DNA from 3 places in the Glutamicibacter sp. JL.03c genome. Region 2 is predicted to be linked to each of the others. Evidence: predicted binding sites of a transcription regulator. Region 2 holds the regulator's gene; each other region holds the start of a gene.
The links. Region 2 encodes LexA, which represses DNA repair genes until DNA is damaged. Its sites were predicted from a motif close to TCGAACANNTGTTCGA; they were not measured.
Positions count from the first base shown of each region.

Region 1: a site for LexA is predicted at 4,950-4,965, ahead of OF385_RS13025 (DUF222 domain-containing protein). Genes of this name have one in related genera too.
Region 3: a site for LexA is predicted at 1,424-1,439, ahead of OF385_RS13600 (shikimate dehydrogenase). Genes of this name have one in related genera too.

Region 1 is NZ_CP107575.1:2,816,820-2,823,212, reverse strand. It holds gene OF385_RS13050 (alpha-ketoglutarate-dependent dioxygenase AlkB family protein) at 1-100, shown strand, start outside; gene OF385_RS13045 (endonuclease/exonuclease/phosphatase family protein) at 103-1,044, opposite strand; gene OF385_RS13040 (MFS transporter) at 1,188-2,414, shown strand; gene OF385_RS13035 (VOC family protein) at 2,418-2,843, opposite strand; tRNA gene OF385_RS13030 (tRNA-Ala) at 3,036-3,108, shown strand; gene OF385_RS13025 (DUF222 domain-containing protein) at 3,419-4,927, opposite strand; gene OF385_RS13020 (GntR family transcriptional regulator) at 5,080-5,658, opposite strand; gene OF385_RS13015 (sarcosine oxidase subunit beta family protein) at 5,866-6,393, shown strand, end outside.
Region 2 is NZ_CP107575.1:1,128,241-1,134,633, forward strand. It holds gene hflX (GTPase HflX) at 1-836, shown strand, start outside; gene OF385_RS05220 (ATP-dependent DNA helicase) at 829-2,826, shown strand; gene OF385_RS05225 (glycoside hydrolase family 76 protein) at 2,928-3,965, shown strand; gene lexA (transcriptional repressor LexA) at 4,033-4,752, opposite strand; gene OF385_RS05235 (LysM peptidoglycan-binding domain-containing protein) at 5,011-5,364, shown strand; gene OF385_RS05240 (histidinol-phosphate transaminase) at 5,447-6,393, shown strand, end outside.
Region 3 is NZ_CP107575.1:2,931,462-2,937,854, forward strand. It holds gene OF385_RS13595 (bifunctional sugar phosphate isomerase/epimerase/4-hydroxyphenylpyruvate dioxygenase family protein) at 1-471, opposite strand, end outside; gene OF385_RS13600 (shikimate dehydrogenase) at 471-1,343, opposite strand; gene OF385_RS13605 (MFS transporter) at 1,499-2,836, shown strand; gene OF385_RS13610 (LysR family transcriptional regulator) at 2,922-3,842, opposite strand; gene OF385_RS13615 (YeiH family protein) at 3,915-4,976, shown strand; gene OF385_RS13620 (3-hydroxybutyrate dehydrogenase) at 4,991-5,770, opposite strand; gene OF385_RS13625 (hypothetical protein) at 6,040-6,387, shown strand; gene OF385_RS13630 (FAD:protein FMN transferase) at 6,391-6,393, shown strand, end outside.

The DNA of each region.
Region 1 (6,393 bases), 1.7 Mb from region 2:
CCACGGGGTCACGAAAATCCACCCCGGCACCGCGCCAGCCGGCTGCCAATTGGGCGCCGGGCGGATCAACATCACTCTGCGCCAGACCGGGCTGGGCTGAACCTAGCTGCCCAGATCGATGGTGGCCTGCAGGGCATAGTGGTCCGAGTCGCCAATCTCCGCACGCTGCAGGTTCGCCGACTCCACCCCGCGCAGCATCACGTGATCGATCCCCAATACCGGGAAGGGCGAACGCGGCCAGGTCATCGCCAGACCCCAGTCGCTGTACTGCGCTTCATCCAGCGCTTGAGCGACCGGGGCGAAATGCCGGTCGGTGCTGGTGGCGTTGAAATCCCCGGCGGCCACGATCTTGGCCGAGTCATCGGACTGCACATAGTTGGCCAGCGAGGCGAGCATCGCATCGCGCTCATCGTGCCCGGTGGGACGGGCCGAGGCGGCATGCACCGCATAGAGCCGCACGTCCCCCTGATCGGTGCTCACGTCAACGCGCAGCGCCCGGTTCCAGCCCAGGCCCAGATCCAGCGGCTGGGCATTCTTCAACGGGTACGCGCTCCATACGCCCACGGTGCTCACCATGTACTTATACGGGTGGGACTGGGCCAGTTCCGCGCTGATCTGGTCTTCCTGCCCCTCGCCGATCTCCTGCAAGGTGATCACCTGCGCCCCGGAATCAGCCAGTTCGCGTGCTGCCTGCACCCCGGCGGACTCGTGGACATTCTGCGTGGCCAATTCAAGCGCCGCCTCGGGAGCGCGCTGGGTGTGCGGAATGAAGCTGCTGCCAAAAAGCACCGCCCAGACCACCACCGGGACCAAAAGCCCGATGAAGCTGGCGCGCCCGCGCACCACCAGCGCGATCAGGAACAGCGCCGGGATCCCCAGCCCCGCCCACGGCGCGAGGTTATCCACGACCAGGCCAAGGCCGAAGACGTCGGGGATCTGCTGATGGAATACCATCAGCCCCGCCAGCGCTATGCAGAGCAGGACAAAGAAGATCCTCGCGATAATCAGCGAGGCCGAGAGGCGTTGGGGCGATGCATGAGACATAGGACTTAAACAGTGGCACAAAATACTGTGGGATTCGTAATTTTCAGCTGGAGAAGTGCCCCGGCGGTTCGCCACAGTCACTACGATGGAAATAGAGCGCCAAGGATGCCGCGATCACGCACCTGCCTAGAATTGAGAACTGAATGACTGCCTACCTCTCCGGCGGAAAATTATTATTGGCGATCCTGGCTCTGGCCATGGGCGGCTTCGGCATCGGCGTTACCGAATTTTCGATGATGGGGCTGCTCCAGGAAGGCGCCCTCGACCTCGATGTCAGCAACTCCCAGATGGGACTGATGATCAGCGCCTACGCCATTGGCGTGGTGGTCGGCGCTCCGGTGCTCACCGCGATGGCTGCCAAGATCCCGCGCAAGCGCGCGGTGCAGCTGCTAATCCTCTTCTTCACCCTGGCCAACCTGTCCTCGGCCTTCGCCCCCGACTACAACACCATGCTGATTACCCGCTTCCTTGCCGGGCTGCCCCATGGCGCGTACTTCGGACTGGCCGGCGTGCTGGCCGGAAGCCTGGTGCCCGGAACCATGCGCGGGCGCGCCATCGCTTGGGTGATGCTGGGCCTGTCGGTGGCCAACGTCGGCGGCGTCCCGCTGGTCACGATGCTCGGCCAGCAGGCCGGCTGGCGATCCATGTTCTACATCGTCGCGTTCATCGGCTTGCTGACCGCCGTATTGATTACGCTGTTTGTTCCATGGCGCAAGGCCGAACCAGGTGCCAGCGTCCGCCGCGAACTCACCGCGTTGAAAAGCCCGCAGGTGTGGCTGGCCATGGCCACCGGCATCGTCGGTTTCGGCGGGTTCTTCGCGGTGTATTCCTACATTTCCCCGACGCTGACCGAGGAATCCGGGCTGCGGATCACGCTCGTTCCGATCGCTCTGGCCCTGTATGGGCTGGGCATGGTGGTTGGTTCGCTGATCGGCGGACGCCTGGCGGACTGGTCGGTCTTCGGCGCGATCAAGCTCTCCAGCGTTTTGATGGCCGCGACCATGCTGGTTTTCGCTGCGGTGGCCAGCTGGGTGATTCCGACCATGATCATGGTCTTCGTTCTGGGCGCCGTGGGATCGCTGCTCATTCCAAGCCTGCAGACCCTGCTGATGGACTCGGCTCCGCATGCCCAGTCCTTGGCCGCTTCCTTGAACCACTCGGCGCTGAACGTTGCCAACGCCTTGGGCGCCGCCCTGGGTGCTGCCGTGATTTCCGCTGGCTTTGGCTACCGCGCGCCATCAGTGGTGGGCGCAGCCCTGGCCGTGCTGGGCCTGCTGATCGCAATGATTACCCAGGCGCGAGCCAAGAAGGTCGGTCTGCTCGTGGGCCGCGAGGCCATCGCGGCCCACGAACACACCGTGGTCGACTAGCTGCTAGCCCTGCACGGCGGAGATGTTGAACATCCACACCACGCCGAACTTGTCGCGAAGCTGGCCGAAGGAGTCGCCCCACGGGGCCTTCTCCAACGGCACCTCGATGGCCGCGCCGGCCGACAGCGCCTCCCACCACTTGGTCAGGACTGCGTTGTCGGCCTCATCGGTGGCATCGCTGCTCAGTGCGACCGCGCCATTGCTGGTGACGGTCATTTCCGGTGTGCTGTCCGAGGCCATCAGGTGGATGCCGCGTTCCAGAAACAACGATGAGTGCATGATCAGGTCTGCGGTGGCAGGATTGCCATCGTTCATGCCTTCCTGGAAGGTCATCATCGATAGCTCGCCGCCGAGCGCTGCATTGTAGAATTCCATGGCTTCGCGGGCATCACCGGCGAAGCGAAGGTATGGGGTCAATCCAATGGCCATGAGGTCGCGCCTTTCACTCAAGATTCAGGGGAACCGATCGGCCCCGAATCCATTCTTACCACCGCCGCCGGACAATTAGAATAGTGTGGATGTGATCAGCGTCTCGGATAGGCGATTTGGTATTTCCCCAACTCCTCCGGTAGAGTTTTATCTCGGTTCAGCGGTAGAAATACCGGCGAGACCAGCTCTTTTGGGGGTATGGCGCAGTTGGTAGCGCGTCTGCATGGCATGCAGAAGGTCAGGGGTTCGAATCCCCTTACCTCCACAAAATCGAATAAAAGCCTCCCGGTCAGTGATCGGGAGGTTTTCGTTTTCTGCGGATACTGATCCCTGTGCATCAGGCACAGGCTGGTTAATGATTTGGATTGCCGGAACTCACGCATTTTCTTTTAGCATGCGGAATCTTCTTGGAGACCGTCGCTACAGGCAATCTGCCATGCCGTTTGAATATGTAAGTTCTTCACGATGCCGCCATCAGGAAGTATGCGCAAGGATTCCGGCCGTGGCACACCGTACCTGGGCGTCTAATGCTACCAATCGTGTCGTGTTTCCTTGTGGGTGGTTCATCAGCGCTATCAGGCGGGCTTATCCTCGATATCCGGTGGTTTTTCATCGCCGTTGCACGGACTGCTCCCCGTGTCCGGCGGCCGGTTGAGCCATTCTTCGAAAGAGCGCACCCAGTCAGCTTCACTCATGCACTGCGGATAGGGTTTATGCGCAAACCCCGTCGCTGGCGGCGCCGTGGATCGATACACCGTTCCCATTCCGGTGTTGATCAACATGGAATGCGGCCCGTGCTTAATGACAATTTCCTGCCAGCCCGGGGTTTCTTTGGCCTGATTGCACAGCTTGCACCGGCCATCGGAATTAGTCACACACGTATGCCCACCTAAATAGGCCTGGGTGACATGATCAATCTCTTCAATCAACCCATCGCAGAATGGCGTGCGGCAATGCCGGTCGCGCATCTTGATGAACTTCTTCATTTTCTCAGGGAAGATCCGCGCTTTGGAGTCCATCGCGATCAAGTCTTTATCCCCTGGAGCCGTATATAACCTGATCAGTTCAATGGTGGCTTCCATGGTCTCGACAAAAGCGGGGGATCGGGTGGCGGCCATCTCGGCCAGGGTCATATTGTTCAGGATCTCCTGACCCGCAACTAGTTCACGAGCGTACTGTGGCGCAATGGCGCCATAACCTTCAAGGTTGGCCGGAACCCGGTCGCCGAGGAATAGGGTTTTATCGGTCATGACCAATCCCAGAGTGATAGTGACCGGTATTTTTGCTTCCGGGTGGGTGCAAAAACTTGCGAAGTAGTCCGCTTCGATCTGCGCCCTCGTGCGGGGATCACCTTTTGCTTTGAGGCTGCGAGCTTTGGCCTTCATATCGTTTTTCATCGCTAGTCCGGCAGTGATGGGAATGTTCCCGTTGACGCGCATCATCCCTGTCGCGGCATTCGGCGTGAACTTGATGAAGCGCTTTTCCTCTGCGGTCTTCTGTTCCTTGCACTGTTGATCCGAGGCATAGGCGAGTGTGAAGTCTTTGATCCTGTCGCTGATTTTCTTGTTCCCGAGATTCTCAAGCATTTTCGGGTTCTTCGCGTACAGGTCATCAAACTCAGCGCGACGTTCCGCTTTGACGGAACGCAGCGGAGTGAGGATGGCCCGCATTTGATCTTCGGTGAATTCACCGCGGCTGTACGCTGCGGCCAGGTGCGGAGTGCTTTCAAAGAGAATCCGGCAGTTCTCCAGATATGTACCGTAGCCATGGGAGTCGGTACGCCGGGCCAGGGCAATAGCCGCGGCAGCCCCGCGGTTCTGTTGCTTGAGTGCCTTGCTGCGGGGGTTGTTCTCAGTATTGGTGCGGACCAGGTCGATTTCCAGTTGATGGGAGAGAGCTGCCTGATGGTAGCGCAGGGACGAGATCGTGGATTCGATGTCGGCGATGGCGGTGGCGCACTCGTTTTTGCTGCCGTGTTCTTCAATTGATGTCAGATCAGTTTCCAACGCTGTGACCACGGCTGTGAATCTGCCGTGGTTCGGTGGGTCGGACCGGCCCCACGAAGTGGCTATTTTTTCGGACATATTCCAATTTTATGCCATCAACTCGTAGACACATTCGATTATCCGGCTGCAGGTGGATAACTTTTAAGGCAAGCAATATTACATGTCAGAAGCTGATTAGACGTGTCTTGGGCAGGGTGGCCGGGGGTGCGAGCGAGTGATTTGGCGCGGAGCTAGAGCACGGCGCGCACCGAAGCTTCGAAACTGGCGATGTGCTCGCGGGCCAGGGTGCTGGCAGTTTCGGGATCCTGGTTGAGGACCGCTTCGAGGAGCGCCTGGTGTTCGGCAATATGGGCGTCAATGCTCGGGAGGTGATCCAGAGTGAGGCACCAGATTCGGGTGGCGAGGTTGTCGAGCCGAATCAGGGTCTCTTCCAGATGATGGTTGGCGGCGGCCTGGTAGATCAGGCGGTGCACGGCCAGATCGTTCTCCATGAGGCTGCGCCGGGTCTCGTCGCCGGTGAAGGCGGTGATGGTGTGCAGGGTCTGCTCGATTTCGCCGCGGACGGATCCGCCGCCCAGGGCGGCGGCCCGATCGGCTGCCAGGGGTTCGAGGGCGAGGCGCATCTCGGTGATGGCGGCGAGCTCGGTGATGTCCACGCGCGTGGCGAAGGTTCCCCGTCGCGGGTAGGAGTGGACCAGATGGTCGACCTCGAGCCGCTTGAGCGCTTCGCGCAGCGGGGTGCGGCCGATATTGAGTTCCTGGACCAGCTGGGCCTCGTTGATCGGTTCGCCCGGGGCGATGTCCATCATGATCAGGCGATCGCGCAGTATCCGGTATGCGCGATCGGAAAGGGATTCGTTCACTGAAGTCCTCCCGCGGTGCGTAGTATCCAAGTAATTTTCGTCAACCCATTGACCGGGTTTCCAGTTCTATCATACAGTGAATCGCAGATTGATATATCAGTTGTCGGCAATTCATACATTGCGCGCGGTACTGTCGAAGATTGGAGATTCATTGTGGCTGATCTGCTGCCTGAGCACCCGGAGTTCCTGTGGGCGAATCCGGACCCCAAGAAGTCCTACGACGTCGTGATCGTCGGCGGTGGCGGCCACGGCCTGGCTACCGCGTACTTCCTCGCGAAAAACCACGGCATCACCAATGTCGCAGTCCTGGAAAAGGGATGGCTGGCCGGCGGGAACATGGCCCGCAACACCACCATCATCCGCTCGAACTACCTGTGGGATGAATCGGCCGGCATCTACGAGAAGTCGCTGAAGCTCTGGGAGCAGCTGCCCGAGGACCTGGACTACGACTTCCTGTTCTCCCAGCGCGGCGTGCTCAACCTGGCCCACACGCTGGGCGACGTGCGCGAATCGGTGCGCCGCGTGGAGGCGAACAAGCTCAACGGCGTGGACGCTGAATGGCTCGACCCCTCCCAGGTCAAGGAAGCCTGCCCGATCATCAACACCAGCGACAACATCCGCTACCCGGTCATGGGCGCCACCTGGCAGCCGCGCGCCGGCATCGCCAAGCACGACCACGTG
Region 2 (6,393 bases):
GCGTCGGTGCGGCCGGTGGCGGTATCGGTTCGCGTGGTCCCGGTGAAACCAAGATCGAAATGGACCGTCGTCGCATTCGTGACCGCATGGCGAAGCTGCGTCGTGAAATCAAGGCCATGAAGCCTGCGCGTGAAGCAAAACGAGCCAATCGCAAGCGCAATGAAGTACCTGCCGTGGCTATCGCCGGGTATACCAACGCTGGCAAGTCCTCTTTGCTCAACCGCCTGACCAACGCCGGCGTGCTGGTGGAAAACGCATTGTTCGCAACGCTGGATCCGACCGTGCGCCAGTCCTCGACTGAAGACGGGCTGACCTACACGCTGGCGGACACCGTCGGGTTCGTTTCGAACCTTCCCACTCAGTTGGTCGAAGCCTTCCGTTCAACTTTGGAAGAAATCGCCGATTCGGATCTCATCTTGCACGTCGTGGATGCCTCGCACCCCGACCCAGAGGGACAGATCCAGGCTGTTCGAACAGTACTTGGCGAAGTCGATGCATTGAATATCCCTGAAATCATCGTCCTGAACAAGGCAGATGTTGCGGATCCATGCGTCATTGAGCGCATCCGTAATCGCGAATCGAATACCTCAGTAGTGTCCGCGCACACGGGTGAGGGTATCGAAGAGCTGCTGGAGAAGATCAGCACTTCGATTCCACGCCCTGGCATTCAGCTGGAGGTCCTCATCCCGTATAACCGCGGGGATCTGATCGCCAAGTTGCACCAGAGCGAATCTGAGATCTTGCAGAGCGAACACCTGGAAAACGGCACTCGACTGATCGTGAAGGTTCGCGATTCACTCGCTGCAGAGTTGGAGACTTTCAACATTCATGGATAAGCAAGAGCAGGCCCTTGAGCTTCTTGAGGCCGCGGTAACTTCCATGGGCGGTGCCATGCGCACCGGCCAGCAGGAAATGGTCAAGCACGTGGTGACTGCCCTGGAAGACGAAGAGCATTTGCTGGTTCAAGCCGGTACCGGAACGGGAAAGTCCATGGGCTATCTCATTCCAGCGCTCGCGCATGCGCAAACTAGCGCCAAGCCGGTCATTGTTTCCACCGCAACTCTCGCATTGCAATCGCAGATTGTCGGTCGCGATGTGCCGCGGTTACTTGAATCGCTCAAGGGCAAGCTCTCCCGGCCCATGGATGTTGCCCTGCTTAAGGGCCGCTCCAACTACCTGTGCCAATACAAGCTCGGCGGGGGATACCCCGACGATGAAGGCACATTGTTCTCGATGGACGAGCCAGCGGTCCCCGCAAGCACGACGTATTCGCCACTGGCAAGCGAAGTGATGAAGCTTCGAGACTGGGCTGAGCGCACGGATACCGGTGACCGGGACGAGCTGGTGCCCGGCGTCAGCGACAAAGCGTGGAAGCAAGTCTCGGTATCCGCGATGGAGTGCTTGGGTTCTCAAAAGTGCCCCATGGCCGACGAATGCTTTTCGGAGATGGCACGCGCTCGTGCGGCAGAATCCGATGTGGTGATCACGAATCACGCATTGCTGGCGGTTTCTGCCTTTGAGGGGTTGTCGGTACTGCCTGATTTTGATGTCGCGATTATTGACGAGGCCCATGAGCTTCAGGATCGTGTGACCAGTTCCGTATCTGGTGCTCTGTCCGCGCGAACGGTGATGACTGCTGCTGGTGGCGCCAAACGGCACTGCGGTGTGAACGTTGATGAAATGGTCAAGGCAGCGAACCGACTGGAGAAGTCCCTGACTGGGATTCCTACTGGGTTGTTGGAACATGGCCTGCGTGAAGATATGGGAATCGCGCTTAACGACATCGTTGAACAGGCGCGGCTGGCCTTGGCCTTGTCCAAGCCAGAAGCCAATGCGCCTGCTGACGGCGGACGTCAGACGGCACGCTCCCAGCTGCAGGCCGTCATGGATGACGCCATTCGAATGCTTGAATCCGAAGAACGACGAGAAGTTCTCTATACGACGCGCCCTCGGGAATTTGTCGAAGGCCGTGGCTATGTTGAGGCGGAAGAGTCCCAACCTGCAACGTTGAACGTAGCACCGCTATCGGTGGCAGGAAAACTCCGCGAAGGCCTTTTTGATGGCCGTACCGTGGTGCTCACCAGCGCGACCTTGGCCATCGGATCCCAGTTTGATGCGGTGGCCGGTTCGCTAGGGCTGATGGGGGCCGGCGCTCCGTCATGGACCGGTGTTGATGTGGGCAGCCCATTTGATTATCCGAAGCAGGGCATCTTGTACGTCGCCAAGCACCTGCCAAAACCGGGCCGCCAACTCGCAGCCGAGACGCTGGACGAAATTGAAGATCTGATCAAAGCGTCCGGTGGTGGAGCTTTGGCGCTCTTCACATCGAAGCGTTCGGCTGAAGAAGCTGCAAGCATTTTGCGGGAGCGCCTGGACGTAGACATCTTGTGCCAGGGCGAAGCGAGCATGAAATCCTTGGTGGAGCAGTTTGCGGCCGAGCGCGATACCTGTCTTTTCGGCACGATGACGCTGTGGCAGGGAGTCGATGTTCCAGGGGATTCCTGCCGTTTGGTCATCATCGACAAGATTCCATTCCCGAGACCTGACGATCCAATTTCGAAGGCTCGAACCGAGGACGTCGCCAAACATGGTGGCAATGGATTCATGCAGGTCTCTGCCACGCATGCCGCGATTCGCTTAGCTCAGGGAGCCGGTCGATTGATCCGTTCGGTCAACGACCGTGGCGTGGTTGCCATCCTTGATTCGCGAATGGCTACGGCGCGTTATGGCAGCTTCCTGAAGGCTACTCTGCCTCCGATGTGGCCGACCGTGGACAAGAAGGTTATCTCCGGGGTTCTGGAGCGGTTGAAGCCCGCTGAAAAGTAGGCTTCAGCTTGTGGGCCCCGAATCTGGTGTCCATGGCTAGCTGAGTGTACTAATGTCTGTGCCACGGGGAAGTCCGAGAACCGGAAGGCAAGATGAAGTCCATGAAGGAGCTGGCGCGTGCCGCGGCCGAAGATACGCACGCCCGTTTTGGCCATAGGCTATTTAGCCTGCCAGGTACGTGGATCGGCCGTCCGTATAGTCTTCGGCACCAGTTGCGCGACGGAAGCATGCTCAGCGATATCAACGGTTTTTCGCATCCGTTTGTTGAGTGGAACTACTGGTGGCAGGCCCACTACTTGGATGCCATAATCGATGACGGGTTGGCTTATTTGGCCGATGGCGACCACGGTGCTGCCCAGAACGAATTACGCCGGGCCAAAGACTTGCTGGCTGGCATCCGAGTGCGGAACTTCGGGGTACTCCCCAACTATTTCTTTGACGATATGGCATGGCTGGCTTTGGCTTGCCAACGGCTGGTTGGTTTTTCGCGACAGGTTGAAGGACGCAGCCATCGCCGTGCCAAACAGGCCGTGACAACCTTGCGCAAGCAACTCGAAGGCGGCATTGATGACGTCTTGGACGGTGGCCTGTACTGGTCGCGTAAGCGAGACTTCAAGAATGTTCCGGCCAATGCTCCGGCCGCGCTATTTTTCGCGCGCAGCGGTGACCGCGATCAGTCCCGAAGGCTCCTCGACTGGATGCGGACTAAGCTTTTTAGCGGCCACCAGGGACTGTATTTGGACGGACTGCGAATTACTTCCTCAGGGCACAAGATGGAAGAAGCGCTGTACACCTACAACCAGGGGCCAATACTTGGAGCGTTGCTTGAGCTGGGCACTGCCGTCGATTTGGACCACGCCGCAACGCTGGTTCGGGCTACTCGTCGGCACCTGGCTGATGAATCCGGGATTCTGCCGGTAAACGGAGGAGGAGACGGTAATCTGTTTGCCGGAATTCTCTGCCGCTATTTGGCCCTGTGCGTGAATGACGAGCGCTTGGATCATGAAGTTCGAGATATGGCTCAGCAGATGATTTCGTCAACCGCAGGCAGTCTTGTCGATGACGAGCCCCGGCGGCTCTCAGCAGCAGTTCAGCGATGGATGGTCTTCAGCGCTGCGGATCGATGCGATTCGAAGTGAAAACCTGTAGATAGCAAACACGGAAACGGCGCCGATGCTCATGCATCGGCGCCGTTTTGAGATGTGGTTAGAGCGAGCGCATCACGGAAACAACACGACCCATGATCTTTGCAGCATCGCCAAGAATCGGCTCGTAGCGCGAGTTCTGCGGAAGCAGCCAGGTGTGCCCATCGCGCTGCCGGAAGGTCTTGACGGTAGCTTCCTCATCGAGCAGCGCAGCGACGATATCACCGTTCTCTGCATTTTGCTGACGTCGGACGACCACCCAGTCCCCATCACAGATGGCTGCATCAACCATGGAATCACCAGAAACCTTGAGCATGAATAGTTCGCCGTGTCCGACCAACTGGCGAGGCAACGAGAAAACATCTTCAACGGACTGATCGGCAAGGATCGGACCACCGGCGGCGATTCGTCCTACCAGTGGGACCATCGTGGTGTCAGCGGACGTGCTGAGCTCGATCACCATCGCATCCTCGGCGGCCTTGGTGTCAGCAGCCTCTGCGGTCGCCGGATTCTCTGCATCATCCGCGAGCTGTAGTGGCAACAGAATTTCCATGGCGCGCGGACGGCGTGGATCTCGGCGAATGTATCCAAGCTTTTCGAGCTGGCTCAACTGGTGAGTGACGCTTGAGAGGCTCTTGAGTCCTACAGAGTCGCCAATCTCACGCATGGATGGTGGATAGCCGTTCTTGCCGATTGCTCGCTGGATGGTTTCCAGGATCTTCTTTTGGCGAATCGTCAGCGAGCGTGCATTCGATCGGGGAGTGCGTTGTGAAGCTGACATGAGATTTTGCCTTCCCTAGCTATCTGACGAAAGTTCAGTGGTCCAAACTGTCGGAGCCAGATGGTGTGATGTTTTCATTGCTCGTCTACTTCGAAATCTTAGTGGATAAGCGAGCTTCTTTCAAAGATTTGTTCGAAAACTTCTGGACAAGTCGGACGAAGCTCTGTTAGAACAGATGTACTAGTTTCGAACACTTCTTCGAAGCGTAGATATCGAATACAACTTCGCACCACTCGATAAACTTGAGGAGATAAGGTCATGGCAACTGTCGCGCTTGACTCAAATCAAACCCGGACTCCAATGAAGATCCGCATCAACCGCCGTGGTTGGGCGGTATTGGTAGGCATTCCCGTATTTGCACTCACTGTTGCAGCCGCATTCTTCTTCTCGATGTTTGCCTCCAATGCTCACGCATCCTCTGAACTGCCAACGGGTGTCGAAACAATTGACGTGACTGTTATTCCTGGTGACACCGTCTGGAGCCTTGCCAAGGAGTACTCGCAGGGCTATGACGTCACTTCGGCAGTCAACCACATCTCGGAACTCAATTCCCTGCAGGGGAGCGAAATCCACGTGGGCGACTCGCTGTCGATTCCAGTCCTCGCTGGCTAAGGACTCGAAGTGAGTCGGGGGATTGTTACCTTCACTCGTAGCGGATTCACCCGCGAAGCTGGTCCCCACGTAGACTAATTGCGTGAATGACCGCAGTGAACTTTTGAGTCAGCTGCCCTTGCGTGAGAATCTCCGCGGGCTATCCCCATATGGCGCACCGCAAATCGACGTGCCCATCCAGCTGAATGTCAACGAGAACACCCATCCGCTTCCTCAAACTGTCGTAGAAGCCATTGCGCAGGAAGTCGCTAAAGCGGCGACTAGCCTGAACAGATATCCAGATCGTGAATTCACCGAACTGCGAGAACTTCTTGCCGATTATCTCGGTCATTCCCTGACCGCCGAGAATATCTGGGCGGCGAACGGATCCAATGAAATCCTGCAGCAGATCCTACAAGCCTTTGGCGGACCTGGGCGGAGCCTCATGAGCTTCGGCCCTACCTATTCCATGTATCCGTTGCTCGCTAGCGGGACTGATACGGCTTACATCGCCGGCGAACGTTCAGAGGACTTCACCCTCTCCGCAGAATCAGCCGCGCAACAGGTCCGCGAACACAAGCCGAACATCGTCTTCCTGTGTTCCCCCAACAACCCCACAGGTACTGCGCTCGGCCTCGACGTGATCACCGCTGTCTACGATGCCATGAGCGAGCACAACGGCATGGTCATTGTGGATGAGGCCTACGCCGAATTTTCCCTGTCGAGCACAAAATCAGCGCTGACCCTGCTTGAAGGACGGCAGCGCCTGATCGTCTCGCGGACCATGTCCAAGGCCTTCGGCCTGGCCGGCGCCCGCGTTGGATACCTCGCAGCAGCGCCCGAAGTCACCGATGCGATCCGCCTCGTGCGATTGCCTTACCACCTGTCGGCTGTCACCCAGGCAACAGCAATTGCGGCGCTGAAAAACATTGATCTTTTGCTGGCCCAGGTAGAAGACATTAAGTCCCAGCGAGACCGAATTGTTGTCCGTCTCAAAGAGCTGGGGCTCAATCCTTCAGTCTCAGACTCCAATTTCGTCTTCTTCAGCGG
Region 3 (6,393 bases), 1.8 Mb from region 2:
GCGATCAACGCGCTTCACGATCCGCCAGGAGTGCTGGTAGGTATCAACATATTTGCCCCAGGCCAAGGCCTCGTAGGCGATGCGCACGTTGTACTGGGCAGCGAGATCGGAGAGCTGGCGGATCTGCTCCACGAACAGGTCATCGTCGTTGATTGTGGCAGTGCCGACATTGGAGCACAACAGCATCAGGTCCATGCCCAGACGTTGCATGAGCTGGAATTTCGCCTCAGCCCGGTGCAGGTTGGCCTTGAGCGCCTCCTCGGTGACTCCTTCGAAGTCGCGGAAGGGCTGGAACAAGTCCAGGGTCAGTCCCAGACGGTGCGCCATGGCCTTGACTTCTTCTGGCGACATCGGGCTGACCAGGAGATCCTGTTCAAAGATCTCGATTCCGTCAAACCCGGCTCTGGCGCAGGCCAGCAGCTTTTCTTCGAGGGTTCCTGAGAGGCATACCGTGGCGATCGAGGTGCGCATTACAGTCCTTTGTCCAGCAGTTCGAGCAGGTGGCTTCGGACCTGCTGCGTGTCCGGCCTGATGCCGGTGATGATTTCGAAGGCGTCGACCGCCTGTCCCACGGCCATATGACCGCCGTCCAGGACTTGGCATCCCAGGTCGCGGGCGGCGACAATGAGTTCGGTGTCCACCGGGCGGTAGATGCAGTCGGCGACCCAATGGCGTGGTTCGAGCGCGGCGAGATCCAGGGGCAGTCCCGGGTGATGGTGCATGCCGATAGGGGTCGCATTGAGCAATCCGTCGACCTGGCCCAGCAGCTGCGGGACATGCCCTGGAGTTGCCGCATGGACGGACGCGTGCGGGAAGTGCTTTTGCAGTTCGCGGACGCGATGCTCAACACGCTCCTCATCGAGGTCAACGATGTGCAGTTCCTCTGTTCCATCCGCCAGCAAGGCGTAGGCCACGGCAGCGCCGGCTCCTCCGGCTCCCAGCTGCAGCACTTTGCGCTTTGCCGCTCCGGGCAGCCCGTCGTGCAGGCCACGGATGAATCCGGAGGCATCGGTGTTGTGCCCGATGAATTTTCCGTCCTGGATCACCACGGTATTGACGGCCCCGATGGCTCGGGCCGTAGGCGAGATGTCATCTAGGTGGTCGAGAACTAATTGTTTGCAAGGATGGGTTACATTGAAGGCGTTAAATCCCAGCTTGGCTCCCGCGTGGAGCAGCTCTCCGATATCGCTGGCCGGAAGATTCAGTTCGGCGAGGTCAATCGGCCGATACAGGTAATGCAGCCCATGGACCTGGGCAGCACGTTCGTGCATCGGTGGCGTCAGCGAAGGCATGACGCCATCACCGATCAGACCGACCAGATAAGACTCAGCACGTGTACTCATGTTCTCCCGCAGCTCTTCTTGTCTACTTCAGGTATTGCCTGAGATGTGATCTACATCTACTGTAATCCAATGAACACATTCCGAACAAGTGTACGCATAGCGAACACCTAGTAATCACCTTCACCCTCTCTAAACACTCGACGAGGAGTTACCCGATGCCATCCCCACACGGACCCAACGCATCCGCCGACACCGGCAGCCCAGGAAGAACACCGGTCAAGGCGGCTATCGCCAGCTTCATGGGAAGCGCCGTTGAATACTACGACTTCTTCATCTTCGGCTCCGCGGCAGCTCTGATCTTCCCGCATATCTTCTTCCCTGACACCGACACCAACGCTGCGGTGATGTCGCTGGCAACCTTCGGCTTCGCCTATGTCGCACGCCCGGTGGGCGCCATCTTCGTAGGGCACTTCGGCGACCGGATCGGCCGGCAAAAGGTCCTGATGTTCACGCTGATCCTCATGGGCGCATCGACCTTCCTCATCGGCTGCCTGCCGACCTTCGAGCAGGTAGGCTGGCTCGCCCCGATCCTGCTGGTTTTCGCCCGGCTCTGCCAGGGGCTCTCGGCAGCCGGCGAACAGGCGGGCGCCTCCTCGATGTCGCTGGAGCACGCTCCGGACCACCGCCGCAGCTTCTTCACCTCGTGGACGCTCACCGGCACCCAGGGTGGCCAGATCCTCGCCGCGATGATCTTCATCCCGGTGGTGGCCCTTCCCGATGAGATCAAGTTCGGCATCGGCTGGCGCATTCCGTTCTGGCTTTCGGCCGTCGTCGTGGTCGTCACCTTCTTCATCCGCCGTTCGCTGCATGAAACCCCGGAATTCGAAGAAGCCAAGAAGAACAACGAGATCGCCAAGCTGCCCTTGGCCGTGCTGCTGCGCTTCCATTGGAAGGACGTGCTGCGCGTGGTGCTGTGCGCATTCATCGCCGCCGTGTCCACCGTGTACGGCACCCTGGCAATTTCCTACGGCAAGGTCATCGGCAATATGGACGAATCCATTACCCTGTGGCTTGTGGTCGCCGGCAACATCGGCGCGCTGATCTCGCAGCCGCTCTTCGGCATGCTGGCCGACAAGATCGGCCGCAAGCCGGTCTTCATCTACGGCGCACTGGGCTCGGCAGCGATCATGCCCTTCTACCTGCGCTCCATGGAGACGAGCAACGCGCTGCTGCAGTTCGCCCTTTCGGTGCTGGTGTTCTCCTGCGCCTATGCGGCAGCGAACGCTGTCTGGCCGAGCTTCTACGCAGAGATGTTCTCCTCCCAGGTGCGCTTCTCCGGGCTGGCCATCGGCACCCAGCTGGGCTTCCTGATGGCAGGCTTCGCCCCGTCCATCGTTGCCGCCCTTGGCGGGCTTGATGCCAATGGCTGGGTCCCGATCAGCCTGTTCACCGCGGCAATCGCGATCATCGCCGCGCTCTCGGCATTGACCGCACGCGAGACCTACCGGGTTCCCACCAAGCAGCTGGGACACGCCGTCGAGAAGGTTTCCTAGCCCTCCCCGCAAGCATCCCGGCTCGGGCATGGCCACGCGCACTGCGGCCCTGCTCGATCCGGGATATTGCCGTTAAGGGCCGAGTTCAGCGAGCGCTGATAGCGATCTCCAGCAGGGTGCGCTCATTGGGATTCACCGCGCGTTCCTTGCGCCAGATGGCGCATAGTGCGCGCATCAGCGCCGGCCCGGCAAAAGGAACTTCCACCAGGGTCCCCTGCTTGATCTGGCCTTCAACTGCCAACTGGCTCAGCACTGCCGGCCCCATGCCGCCGGCCACCAGCTGGCCAATCGTGGCATTGCTGTTGAACTCCGCAATCGGCTTGGCCCGTTCGGCCCTCGCCAGGGAATCCAGGAACGCCCTGGTGCCCGAGCCTTCCTCGCGTTCAACCAGTGCTGTCTCATGCAGCTCATCGAGAGTTACCGGACGCTTCCTGGCTGCCCACGGGTGGGAAGGCGCCACCACGATCAGCATTTCATCGCGGAAGACTTCGCGGCTTTGCAGCGCGGAGGGCAGATGCGGTGTTTCAACAAAGCCCAACCCCAGCCGCTCTTGTTCCACCGCTTGGATCACGTCGTGGGAATTCATGATCCTCATCCGCGGGGTGAGGCTGGGCAACTGCTCATGAAGCTGGCCGATCCACGAGGGAGCCAGGTACTCGGCCACGGTCATGCTGGCTGCGAATTCCAGTTCCGTCTGGCCATGCGCGGCCAGGGAATGCACTCCGGCGGCAAAAGCGTTGAGCCCGGCAAGCGCTTCACGCGCCCATTGGACGGTAAGCACGCCTTCTGCGGTCAGGGTGGAGCCGCTGGTTTTCCTGGCCACCAGCGCATATCCCAACCGGCGTTCAAGTGTTTTCAGCGCCCTCGAGGCGTTGGACTGGGCCATGCCGACCGCGCGAGCGCCCGCGCTCAAGCTCCCGTGGTCCGCAATGCCCACCAGCAACTCCAATGACGAGAGTTGCAGCCAGTGGGCCATGCTCTGACGTACCGGCACATCACTATCCATATCATGATCATATGCCTGTGATGGCCAGGAGTTGAATACCGCAGGACAGGCTTCCGGCGGAGAATAGTAGGCATGAACCCCTTCCCCGGCTCGACCGCTGCACACCCCGCCGCCACCAGCCACACCGCCGCGAACCATTCGGCAACCCGCCGGCTGCTAGCAGGACCAGCCCCTGGAATCCTGCTCTGCCTGGTAGTCGGTGCGCTGTGCATGCTGATCAGCCAGTACCTCAGCTCGGTGAGCGCACTGCTGATCGCCATCGTGCTCGGTGCCCTGTGGCGCAACCTTGCCGCGGTACCCCGCGTTCTTGACGACGGGGTGGGGTTTTCAGCGAAGAAGCTCTTGCGGCTGGGCATCGTCCTCTTGGGATTCCAGCTGTCCTTGGGCTCCATTCTCTCCCTGGGCCCTTCAGTGCTGCTGGTGGTTCTCGCCGCGGTGGCCGTCACGTTCTTGCTTACCGCGTGGATCGGCAAGCTGATGGGCCTGGAACTGGAGCAGCGGCTCTTGATCGCCATTGGCTTTTCCATTTGCGGCGCGGCCGCAGTAGCTGGCGCCGAGGGAACCCTCAAGGCCAAAGAACATCAGGTAGCCACGGCGGTCGGGCTGGTCGTGCTTTTTGGAACACTGATGATTCCCGCGATGCCGGCGCTGGGCCTGCTCTTGGGCCTGGATGATCAAGGCATCGGGATGCTCGTCGGAGCGTCCACCCACGAGGTGGCCCAGGTCGTGGCCGGTGCCGGATCCGTTTCCGCCGCCGCGCTGGCTGTGGCCGTCACCGTGAAACTGGCCCGCGTTCTCTTGCTCGCCCCGGTCGTTGCCGGGGTGGGACTGTATATGCGTCGCCAGCACAGCGTCCGTGGCGATAAGCATCCGCCCCTGGTGCCGTTGTTCATCCTCGGGTTCCTGTCAACGATGCTGCTGCGCACCACCATCGACCTGCCCGAGGCATTGCTCAACAGCGCCTCCACGGTGCAAACACTGCTCTTATCGGCTTCGATGTTCGCGCTCGGTCTGGGCGTGAACCTGCGCAGCATCTTCACTTCCGGCATCAAGGCGCTGCTTCTAGGCCTGATCGCAACGCTCACCATCATCACGGTGGCAGCCAGCGGAACCGCGCTTTTCCCGCCTGCCTAGCCATTCAACCGAGGCTATCGCGCACTCCACCCGCCATCCATGGCGTAGGAGGCACCGGTGACCATGCCTGCCGAGTCGGAGCTGAGCCAGGCAGCTAGGGAAGCGACTTCCTCCGGCTCGACGAGCCTCTTGACAGCGGCCTCGGTGAGCATGATTTTCTGCACCACGTCCGTCTCCGGAATCTGATGCAGCTTGGCCTGATCCGCGATCTGCTGTTCCACGAGGGCCGTACGGACATAGCCCGGGTTGATGCAGTTGCTGGTGATCCCGTGCTCCGCGCCTTCCAGCGCTGCAACCTTGGACAGCCCTTCCAGACCATGTTTGGCCGAAACATAGGCGCTCTTGAAAACACTGGCGCGCAGGCCGTGAATCGATGAGATATTAATGATCCGCCCGAACCCGCGCTCGCGCATTCCGGGCAGAGCTGCCCGGATCAGCAGGAAGGGTGCTTCCAGCATCAGCCGGTGGATCAGCCGCCAGGCCTCGGGATCAAATTCGTGGATCGCGGCCACTTTCTGGATGCCGGCGTTGTTGACCAGGATGTCGGTATCAATGCTGTGCTGTTCCAGGGCCGCGGTATCCGAGAGATCTACCGCCCACGCTGTTCCGCCGATCTTGCTCGCCGCTTCATGGGCTGCCTCCTCATTCAGATCCGCAATCGTCACCGCCGCACCGGCTTGGGCCAAGGCTTGGGCGCAGGCAAAACCGATTCCCGAGGCTCCCCCAGTGACCAATGCGCGCCGCCCGTGCAATCCGAGCGTGCTGCTCGTTGGCAGTTCTGATTCTTGAGTCATGGCCGGTGATATCCCTTCATGCGCACCATCGCGGCAGGCACCCGAACCTCGGGTGTTTACTGCCAAGTTATGGCCACTTCCCGACGCGGGTCAACGATTCACGCTGTGCAGATTCCGCAGGTCAATGTGCGTTCATGCACAGGAGGTGGCCTCGTTCAGCAGGGAAGCGCGCAATTGTTCAAAGGCTCTAGCTACAAATGGCAGGGCACGGTCAAAGAATGCCTTGGGAGTATCAGATGACCACCCACTGATATTTGAAAAGGGCCACCATGAATCCCCTCAACCGGCAACCTCGGACGTCAAGAAGGATCACTGCAGCTGTCGCCGCCTCGGGCTTCGCGGTGATCGGTATTGGTGCAGCCGTCACCGCTACGCACAGCGGCGAAACCGCCCAATCCGAAACTGTCCTGTCCACCACCGACAACAACAACAACACCGGTACTTCCACCTCCCAGTCCCAAAACACCACCCAAACCCCGGAAACAGACACCGATTCGACCACGGATTCTGGCACCGAGTGGGATTCCGGGACAAGCTCGGATTCGAGCGCTGACGAGGTCTCTCCGGTATCGCCGGGATCCGGCGGCTCGGTCAGCGGAAGATCGTCGGGGTCCTAGATCATG